3 regions of the Robertmurraya mesotrionivorans genome follow, and region 1 is predicted to be linked to each of the others. Evidence: riboswitches for the same ligand, from Rfam matches in the RefSeq annotation. Region 1 holds a riboswitch; each other region holds the start of a gene.

Region 1 (3,284 bases):
TATGAACGGCGTTTACCTTCTCGATTAAATATGTGATTTGATCTTGGTATTCCTTTGATGGGTTTTCCTTCTTTTCAAGCATATTTTTTAATGTGAAAAAGACTGCTTCTCTACTACTGCATGCTTCTCTTTGCAGAGTCATGACTGAGAAAGCGGATGTAGTTGTCCAGTCTCCCTCTGACCGTAGTTCAGTAACAGAATCATACAAATCCTGCTCTTCCTTAGTAAGCTCAATAGGGATTGTTTCAACTTGTCTCTTCGTCCATTCAATACCTGTGTCTGCTCGACGATTTCTGATCATCACTTTATTCACAAGCTCTTTTAAATGTTCATTATCGTTAATATCTCGGGAATCCTTCTTATATTTTTCATTAAACACAGATTCATTTCCTAGATGACCAGGTTTTAAGAGAGAGACAAGGTTGAAAATCTCACCAACTCGATTTTGAATTGGGGTTGCTGTTAGAAGTAAGCAGAATTTTTTCTTTAAGCTTTGTACAAATTCATAGTTTTTTGTTTTATTGTTTTTTAATTTATGTGCTTCATCAATAATAATAAGATCATAATCTTGGGAGAGAATGATTTCTCTATGAGGAGCCCGTTTAGCTGTATCAATAGAAGATACGACCACATCACATTGTTCCCAGACATAGCTTTTACGTTGTGAAACTGCCGGAATATAAAACTTACTTGTTAACTCGTATGACCATTGGGTAACGAGGGAGGCGGGAACAAGAATGAGGACTTTTTTTACAAGACCTCTGATCATGTATTCTTTTAAAATGAGTCCTGCTTCGATCGTTTTCCCTAGACCTACTTCATCTGCAAGAATGGCTTTTCCGTTCATGTTTTCAACTACTTGCTTGGCGACTTCTAGCTGATGGGGAAGCGGTGTTAAATTGGGAAGATGTTTGGGAGCTTGTAATCCCTCAAAGTTATCAATAACCGTATGTTTTTCTACCTCTACCGCTAGCTTATATAACTCAAAGTTCCCCCAAGGACCATCATTTGTAATTTTCTCTACCAGCCCCTCCTGCCAAGAGGAATCAAACTCAATCTCTACCGTCATAAAAACAACTCCCTTTTTGATCGATAAATATATTGCCGTATGGGTTTCGAAATGGTAGGATGATAATATCTTAAAAGTTTTGAAATTTGTCACATTATAGTTTATTTTGACGAATGTTCTATAAGTACAGCTTAGTATTATCCAAATTGGGAATTTTTATAATGCGAATGAGAACAAGGGGAGAGACTACTTCAAAGTAGCGCCGAAGGAGCAAGCAAAAATTTGTGAATCTCTCAGGCAAAAGAACTCTTGTTTGACGCAGCTCTGGAGAGCGCTTCATTCATTTGAAGCCACCAAAGGGGACAGCCAAACGGTAAACTTTCAGGTGCCAGGACAGAGACCTTTCTTAAGCAAAGAGGGGGGTCTCTGTCCTTTTTTTATGATTTTATAAGGGGGAAATGATAGTGGCGCAACTAAAAAGAACACCGATTTTTGACGTGTATCAACAGTATGGTGGGAAAACCATTGACTTTGGAGGATGGGAACTGCCTGTTCAATTTTCAAGCATTAAAGAAGAACATGAGGCTGTAAGAACGAAGGCAGGATTGTTCGATGTTTCTCATATGGGAGAAATTGAAGTGAAAGGGACAGACAGTTTGGCATTCCTTCAAAAAATGATGACCAATGATGTATCGAAGCTGCAAATTGGTGGTGCACAATATACTGCTATGTGCTACGAGAATGGTGGTACTGTCGATGATCTTCTAATCTATAAATTGAATGACGACCATTATTTGCTTGTTGTAAATGCTTCAAATATCGAAAAAGACTTTACATGGTTAAACGATTATGTTGAGGGGGATGTAAGGCTTCAAAATCTTTCTGAACAAATGGGCCAGTTAGCTCTTCAAGGGCCACTTGCTGAACAGGTTCTCCAGAGGCTTGTTGAAACAGTTGACCTTTCGACAATTGGATATTTTAAATTCCAAGAGAATGTTTCCATTGGAGGAAAAGAGGCGCTTGTTTCAAGAACTGGGTACACCGGAGAAGATGGCTTTGAGGTGTACTGTAATAGTGAGGATGCGACTTTCCTATGGGAAACAATTCTTGAAGCAGGTAAAGAAGAAGGCGTTCTTCCTTGTGGCTTAGGCGCTCGTGATACCCTTCGCTTCGAGGCTAATTTGGCCCTTTATGGTCAGGAGCTTTCTTCCTCAATTTCTCCGTTAGAGGCTGGTATTGGTTTCGCTGTGAAAGTAAATAAGGAAGAAGATTTTATTGGGAAGCAAGCTTTAAAGCAGCAAAAGGAAGCTGGAGTCCCTCGTAAACTTATAGGAATTGAAATGATTGACCGAGGCATCCCAAGACATGGATATCCGGTGTATGTGGGTGAACAACTAGTAGGAGAAGTAACAACTGGAACACAATCACCTACGTTGAAAAGAAATATTGGCTTAGCGTTAGTTGATTCAGCAGTCGTATCTAGAGAGTCGGAGCTAACAATTGAGATTCGTGGGAAACGCTTGAAGGTGAAAGTGGTACCAACACCATTTTATAAAAGGGAAAAGAAATAAGGGAGGAACAAAAGTCATGAAGCATCGCTACTTACCAATGACAGAAACCGATAAAAAAGCCATGCTAGAAGAGATCGGAATTTCCGATGTACAGGAGCTTTTTAACGATATTCCAGAAAGTGTTCAGTTTAAGGGAGAATATAATATAAAAAAAGCTAAATCGGAGACAGCCTTATTAAAAGAATTAACAATTTTGGCAGCTAAAAATGCCGACTTACGCTCACATACTTCCTTTTTAGGAGCTGGTGTGTATGATCATTACATGCCTGTCATTGTTGACCATGTTCTTTCACGTTCAGAATTTTACACAGCGTATACTCCTTATCAACCTGAAATCTCACAAGGTGAGTTACAGGCGATCTTTGAATTTCAGACAATGATTTGTGAATTAACAGGTATGGACGTAGCTAACTCTTCTATGTACGACGGGGGTACCGCTTTGGCAGAAGCAGCGATGCTAAGCTCTGGTCATACGAAGCGTAAAAAGGTACTTCTCTCTAGTACGGTACATCCAGAAACAAAGGATGTAGTCAAGACGTATGCAAAAGGACAATACGTAGAAGTCGTAGAGATTCCATACAAAGATGGTGTCACTGATTTAGATGCTTTAAAGAGCGAAATGGGTGATGATATTGCAGCGGTTATCGTCCAGTATCCAAACTTCTTTGGAAGAATCGAGCCGATGAAGGAGCTCGAAGAAATCA
Region 2 (3,284 bases), on a different contig from region 1:
AAAGATGTTTTGTTCTCTTACTTTTAAAGAAATACAAAACAAATAATAAAACAAACCATAATGGTGTCAACATTAATGCTGAACGAGTGGATTCTGAAATAAGCATCACAAGTAAAATAAACCCAAAAAGTGCTAGTACAACATAATTAATAAATGGTGTTAGAGGAGCTTTAAATACTGATTTTTGATGTAAATCAGGACGAGTTTTCTTATATCTAATATGAGAGATTAATATAATGCTCCACACCCAAATGAAACAAATGGCACTTATGGTTGTCACAATTCCAAAGGCTTGCTCGGGGATGAGTTTACTTAAAAGTGTCCCCACAGAAACAATGACCGTTGAAATAAGTAGTGCATTACTTGGCACTGCATTTTTGTTTAATTTTGAAAGCATACCCGTTCCACCATTTTGACGTCCTAAGTTATACATAATACGGCTTGTAGAGAATAATCCACTATTACTCGCAGATGCAGCAGACGTTAATACGACAAAGTTAATGATTCCAGCTGCAACGGGAATACCAACTAAACTAAAGGTCTTAACAAAAGGACTTGTATCTGCATTCAACTGGTTCCATGGATTAATAGAAAGCAGAACAATTAGAGCACCTACATAAAAGAACAGAATTCTTAAAGGAATTTTGTTTATCGCTGAAGGAATATTTTTCTTTGGATTAGCTGTTTCTGCAGCTGATACACCAACCAACTCTACTCCAACAAAAGCAAATACGACCATTTGGAAAGAAAACAAAAAGCCGCTAATTCCATTCGGGAAAAACCCTCCGTGTTGCCATAAATTTTGTACAGACACCGTTCCTGCCTCTGTTTTAAATCCAATAACTAGTAAAACAACCCCAATAACAATTAAAGCAAGAATCGTTATAACCTTAATAATAGCAAACCAAAATTCTAATTCTCCAAAAAGCTTTACTGTTAATAGATTCAATCCTAATAAAATGATTAAACAGATGAGTGCTGGTACCCATTGCGGAATATCGAACCAATACTGCACATACATTCCTACCGCAATAATATCGGCCATCGCCGTCATAATCCAACAGAACCAGTACGTCCACCCTGTTACAAAGCCTGCCCATGGCCCAATATAATCCACTGCAAAATCGGTAAACGATTGATAACCTGCATTCGATAACAAAAGCTCCCCTAATGCTCTCATAACAAAAAAGGTTGCTATACCCACTATTAAATAAGCTAAGATGATTGAGGGACCTGCTAATGAAATTGCTTTTCCTGAACCTAAAAATAAGCCGGTACCAATCGTTCCACCAATTGCGATTAGTTGTACGTGACGATTTTTCAGTTCCCTTTTTAACTCATGCTGTGCCACTTGAAATTCCTCCGTTTTCTCTCTAATAATTATTGTAAGAATAATAGCCATAAAAAAAGAGACTGGAGTTCCCCCCAATCTCTTAAAACGTCAGAATAACAAATACACATGGTAAAATGATAAAAGAGACTTACTTACTCTTCCAATCATACCAAATAGTATCTTTACTCTTCTGTCCTTTTGCCTGAGATTGTGAACCCTTCGGCGTCGCAATACGCGATCTCTCCAGAAGCCGCTCCTGTTATAGTTTGACCCATAACAATCATAGCTCGCTTAATTATTTTATTTACAGCCTAGATTTGTTGCTTTCAACAAACTCCAAAGCTATTATCGTACAATAATTTGTAATTCTAACAGTATTCTTTTAGTTGGTCAAGAATATTTTTGTGATATGTTGATCAATTTAATTTAACACATTATGAACCTACTATTTGATAAGTAGATCCTTCTGATTGTTTGCTTGGATATGTAGTCACCACTAAAAAAATAAAGAATAACCGTTGCACCAAATAACCAACGGTAAATATCTGTTCTTTCTAACCAAACGGACCACCTAGATTTCATAATACACCTTCTCCTAATTACTTCACTCAAATTTCAGTAATTATTCAAGACAAACCTTAAGAAAACCTTAAAATAAAAAATGCCCTTAACAAAGAGCATTTTACTTTTGAATAGTATTATCAAATAGTTGAGACTCTAACTTACGAACCCAATTATAATATCCTAGCAAAATTAGGAGTAATACTGGGTCCACAATCGCTGCATGCCACAGCTTCCACCAACCATAGTGAAAATATCCCCAAGGTTCGGGAAGCAAGGTTATCGATTCATAGATTAGAATTCCAATTACCCAAAAGAAAATATAAATGAATCTTTTCCAAACCGATTTTTTAAAAGGAAACCAGTTCAGAAACATCATATTAACTGGTGGAATAAGCACAGTATGTGGAAGGAGACCTACCCAATCAATACCTTTATTAAAATACCAATATCCATGATATTTAAATTCTACAAAAAGATCAAAGCCCACCTGAAATGCAATTGTAAACACCCAAATATGTACAATTTGATTAGCAGTCAATCTTTTATTCGTTTTAAAGGCAATAAGATTAAAAAGTATAATGGCAATAATCAGACCTATCATATCATTTTCCTTTTTTATTTTTTAAACTTCCCATAATATAGGTAACTTACACATAAATTCCCCTACTATTTATCTCAACCTATTTCATTTCCCATATAAAAGTAACCGCACTTTTAGGAGGAAGAGTATACGTAAAAAATGAACCTCTATCATTAACTTGAAACCTTGTTTCATTATCACTAGGATTTAAGGCGATAAGTACAGTAGAATGATCAAGGTTTTCATAGGCAATCGTCTCAATGATTCCAGGAAAGCTTGTTGAAGCAATTCTTATCGCTCCAGCTTGAACGAATTTACTTGCGTGCCCGATTGAATAGTATTCAACATTCATCGTCACTTTCCCAGTTTCCTGATTAATCGTGACAACCCCACGGCAATTTTCACAACCTCCATTGGTTGGCCCTCCTTTTTCATCTAGTGCCATATTCCACATCAACACACTCTTCGCCCAGTTTCTTGGACCTCCAATAATCAAATTGGACATTTGCCAACTTAAATTATCCCCAAAATCCTCGCTCCATTCACCACCACTGCACTCAGATAGATAAATATGTTTATCAGGGAAATTGGCATGTACTCGAGTCATAGATTCCGGTGTTCCTTTATAACAATGAAACGCAGCTCCCTCTGTATATTTGTTCGCGTCCTCATGTTGAAGCACTGTAGAAATAAATTCGGAAGCCCCCTCCCAGTTATGATCATAGGCAATAATTTTTGTATCGATCTTGTTCGATTCAAGTGCCGGACCTAAGTATTTTCCAATAAACACAGCTTGTTCTTCCGCGC
Region 3 (3,284 bases), on a different contig from region 1:
ACCGATTTCCTCTAAGATTTCTGCAACACTATCATTAATGGCGTTGGTAGGAGCCAAGGAGAGGTCCATAATTCCAAACGGAATGCCGAGCCGATTGGCTACCACTCTACCAATAAGCTCACCTGCACGTGTAATCTTGAACGCTGTTTTTTTGATAATATCAGATACTTCTCCTAGGTCAGCTTGTGGGTGTTTTTTTAACGCGTTCAATACGACGCCAGGGCCGCTAACTCCAACGTTAATAACAACTTCGCCTTCTCCAGCTCCATGAAAAGCTCCTGCCATAAATGGATTATCTTCAACTGGATTACAAAATACGACGAGTTTAGCACACGCAATTCCATTTTGATCCTTTGTCCGCTCGGCTGCTTCTTTGATAACATATCCTAATTGCCTAACCGCATCCATATTGATACCGGTGCGAGTGGTGGCGACTGAAACTGAGGAGCAAACGCGCTCTGTTACACTAAGTGCTTCTGGCAAGGCTTTAAGTAAGGTCTCATCTCCTTTAGAAAATCCTTTGTGAACAAGGGCAGAGAATCCTCCGATAAAATCTACACCTAATTGCTTTGCGGCTAGGTCAAGAGTTTTTGCAAGCTCCACGGTTTGTTCAACGGTTGCACTTCCTAGGATTTCAGCAATCGGGGTAATAGATATACGCTTATTAATAATCGGAACGCCAAATTCCTTTTCTGCTTCTTCTGCTACTTTCGTTAAATCCTTAGCATAAGTAGTTATTTTATGAAATACATTTTGCTGCATTTTATGGAAATCGGAATCCGCACAATCACGGAGACTGATTCCCATTGTTACTGTTCGGATATCAAGGTTTTCCATTTGAACCATTCGTATTGTTTGAAGGATTTCATCCATTGCAATTGTCATATACAGTCACCACCTAACTAAATTCTGTGCATCGCTTGAAAAATCTCTTCAAGCTGAATGTTTATTTTTAAATCCATTTCCTCTCCAACTAAGTCCAGTTGGTCACGGAGTTTTGACAAATTTTCATTTCCGGTCACGTCAATAATCATCATCATGGTAAAAAAGTCTTGTAAAATGGTTTGGCTGATATCCAAAATATTCATATTATTTTCAGCGAGAATAGTTGTCACTTTTGATATAATGCCAACCTTGTCCTTTCCAATCACACTTACCACTGCACGTCTTCTTTCCATTCGTTCCACCTCATTATTTTTTTGAAATAAAAAAAGATTGGAGTATCTCCAATCTCGGGTAAGAAGAGTGTGCAAAATATTATTATGCAAACATTCTCTCCTGTCCTTTTGCCTGAGATTGTGAATCCTTCGGCGCCGTATACATACGGTCTCTCCAGAAGCTGCTCCGGTAATAGTTTGATCCACTACCATCATGGCGGCTGTATTGAATTAAGTAAGATATTATCAATAAATAATAATTCAGTCAATTAAAATTTGTGAAAAATAAAAAAAAGACGGTATCGATTTTGACTTTTCTGAAAATTAATATTGAAAAATGGTAAAAAAGAACATATAATCAAAAATGAGCATAAACGAGCAAAAACATCCACGTTTATGAATGAATGTAAACGATTTATGAAAGCGCTATATTTTTGGAGGTGAGGCTTATACATAATAAAGGAAAATCTACTAGATAGAATTTCTATTTTCCTGTAGCAAAAAAAAGCAAGAAAAAAGTACGATTCAGGGGGACCCACGGCCAAATGGAAAAAAACCCTAAATCATACCTCTATTTGAGTATGCCTAAAATTCTTTAGAATTTTAGAACTCATTTTTATGGTATGGCAAAACAAACTTTTTTTCAAGATTTGTATTTTGAAAAACAACTATTATTCTAGGAAATTATTATTTGGAGGTTTTGATACCATGAAAATCATGAAGAGATTCCACATTATTTTATTCGTATTACTCTTAACTTTATTAAATGCTTGTAGCAGTGGAGAGAGCTCTTCTACGAATGCTACGGATGAAAATAATACTGATGATAAAGAAAAACAACTTAAGATCGGGTTGACCGTTCCAACTTTAGGGAATCCATTCTTCGTAGCAATGTCCAAAGGGGCTGAAGAAGTTGCTGCTAAATATGATGCAGAAGTCATTACTGTGAGTGCAGATCATGATCTGGCAAAGCAAACGGCACAAATTGAAGACTTCATTACAAAGAAAGTCGATCTCATTTTGTTAAGTCCATTTGATTCGGCTGGGATTGCAGGTGCAGTTAGTCAAGCAAAAGCAGCTGGAATTCCGGTTGTCGCTCTTGACGGTTTTGCAGAAGGTGGAATCGATACAGTTGTGATGTCAGATAATGTTCAAGCGGGGAGATTAGCTGCTGAGTACTTAGTAGAGCAATTGAATGAAAAAGGAAATATTGTCATTATTGATGGACCTCCTGTATCAGCTGTAACAGATAGAATTAAGGGCTTTAATGAAGTGATAAGCAAATATCCTGACATTAAAGTGGTTGCTAACCAGAACGGAGAAGGTAACCGTGAGAAGGCGCTTACTGTAATGGAAGGAATATTATCTGCCAATAAGAAAATTGATGCCGTTTTTACCATTAATGACGAAGAAGCTGTCGGAGTACAAATTGCTCAAGAACAAGCTGGTAGAGAAGATGAGTTCTTTCTCGTAAGTGTTGATGGTGCTCCTGCTGCAGTTGATGCACTGAATAAAGGTGGCAGCTTTGCAGGTACTTCAGCACAGTTCCCTAATCAGATGGTGATTGATGGTGTAGCTTTAGCATTAAAAATAATAGATGGAGAGAAAGTAGACTCAGAAGTTCTTATCCCAACTGAATTCATTACTCAAGAAAATGTTGATTCATATAGTGGGTGGTAATCAGTACCCCTCGGAATGAAAAGATAAACATAGTGCTCTAATATCGAGCACTATGTTTACACCAAATGTATGTAGGGAGGGGCAGTAATGAACGTAACGAAAAAGCAACAAACGAAGCATTATTCTCTAAATGAACAACCTATAATGAGTATGAAGGGTGTAACAAAGCAGTTTTCTGGTGTGAAGGTGTTACAAAACGTTGATATTGAGCTTTTTAAAGGGGAAGTTCATGCATTAATGGGTGAGAATGGTGCAGGGAAATCTACTTTAATGAAAATAATGGCAGGTGTGTACCAACCTGATGGCGGATCGATTATCTACAAAGGTGAAGAAGTGCGGTGGAATCATCCCATGGATGCTAGAAGCAAAGGTATTAGTGTTATTCATCAAGAGATAAGTTTATCGCCCAACTTATCGATTGGAGAAAATATATTAATGGGTACCTCG

The links. A riboswitch is a leader RNA that binds a small molecule or an ion and turns the genes downstream of it on or off. The one in region 1 is predicted to bind glycine.
Region 2: linked by a shared signal. The riboswitch ahead of ACRX5O_RS17975 (amino acid permease) and the one ahead of gcvT (glycine cleavage system aminomethyltransferase GcvT) in region 1 are both predicted to bind glycine.
Region 3: linked by a shared signal. The riboswitch ahead of ACRX5O_RS06990 (ACT domain-containing protein) and the one ahead of gcvT (glycine cleavage system aminomethyltransferase GcvT) in region 1 are both predicted to bind glycine.

The regions. Positions count from the first base shown of each region.
Region 1 covers NZ_JBPCCH010000001.1:452,509-455,792, forward strand. Annotated here, with positions in the region: gene ACRX5O_RS02290 (DEAD/DEAH box helicase) at 1-1,069, opposite strand, end outside; glycine riboswitch at 1,237-1,328, shown strand; gene gcvT (glycine cleavage system aminomethyltransferase GcvT) at 1,468-2,580, shown strand; gene gcvPA (aminomethyl-transferring glycine dehydrogenase subunit GcvPA) at 2,597-3,284, shown strand, end outside.
Region 2 covers NZ_JBPCCH010000013.1:49,959-53,242, forward strand. Annotated here, with positions in the region: gene ACRX5O_RS17975 (amino acid permease) at 1-1,351, opposite strand, end outside; glycine riboswitch at 1,514-1,590, opposite strand; gene ACRX5O_RS17980 (hypothetical protein) at 1,760-1,915, opposite strand; gene ACRX5O_RS17985 (hypothetical protein) at 2,016-2,498, opposite strand; gene ACRX5O_RS17990 (glycoside hydrolase family 30 protein) at 2,578-3,284, opposite strand, start outside.
Region 3 covers NZ_JBPCCH010000003.1:113,650-116,933, reverse strand. Annotated here, with positions in the region: gene ACRX5O_RS06995 (PFL family protein) at 1-885, opposite strand, end outside; gene ACRX5O_RS06990 (ACT domain-containing protein) at 903-1,178, opposite strand; glycine riboswitch at 1,269-1,346, opposite strand; gene ACRX5O_RS06985 (ABC transporter substrate-binding protein) at 1,866-2,837, shown strand; gene ACRX5O_RS06980 (sugar ABC transporter ATP-binding protein) at 2,925-3,284, shown strand, end outside.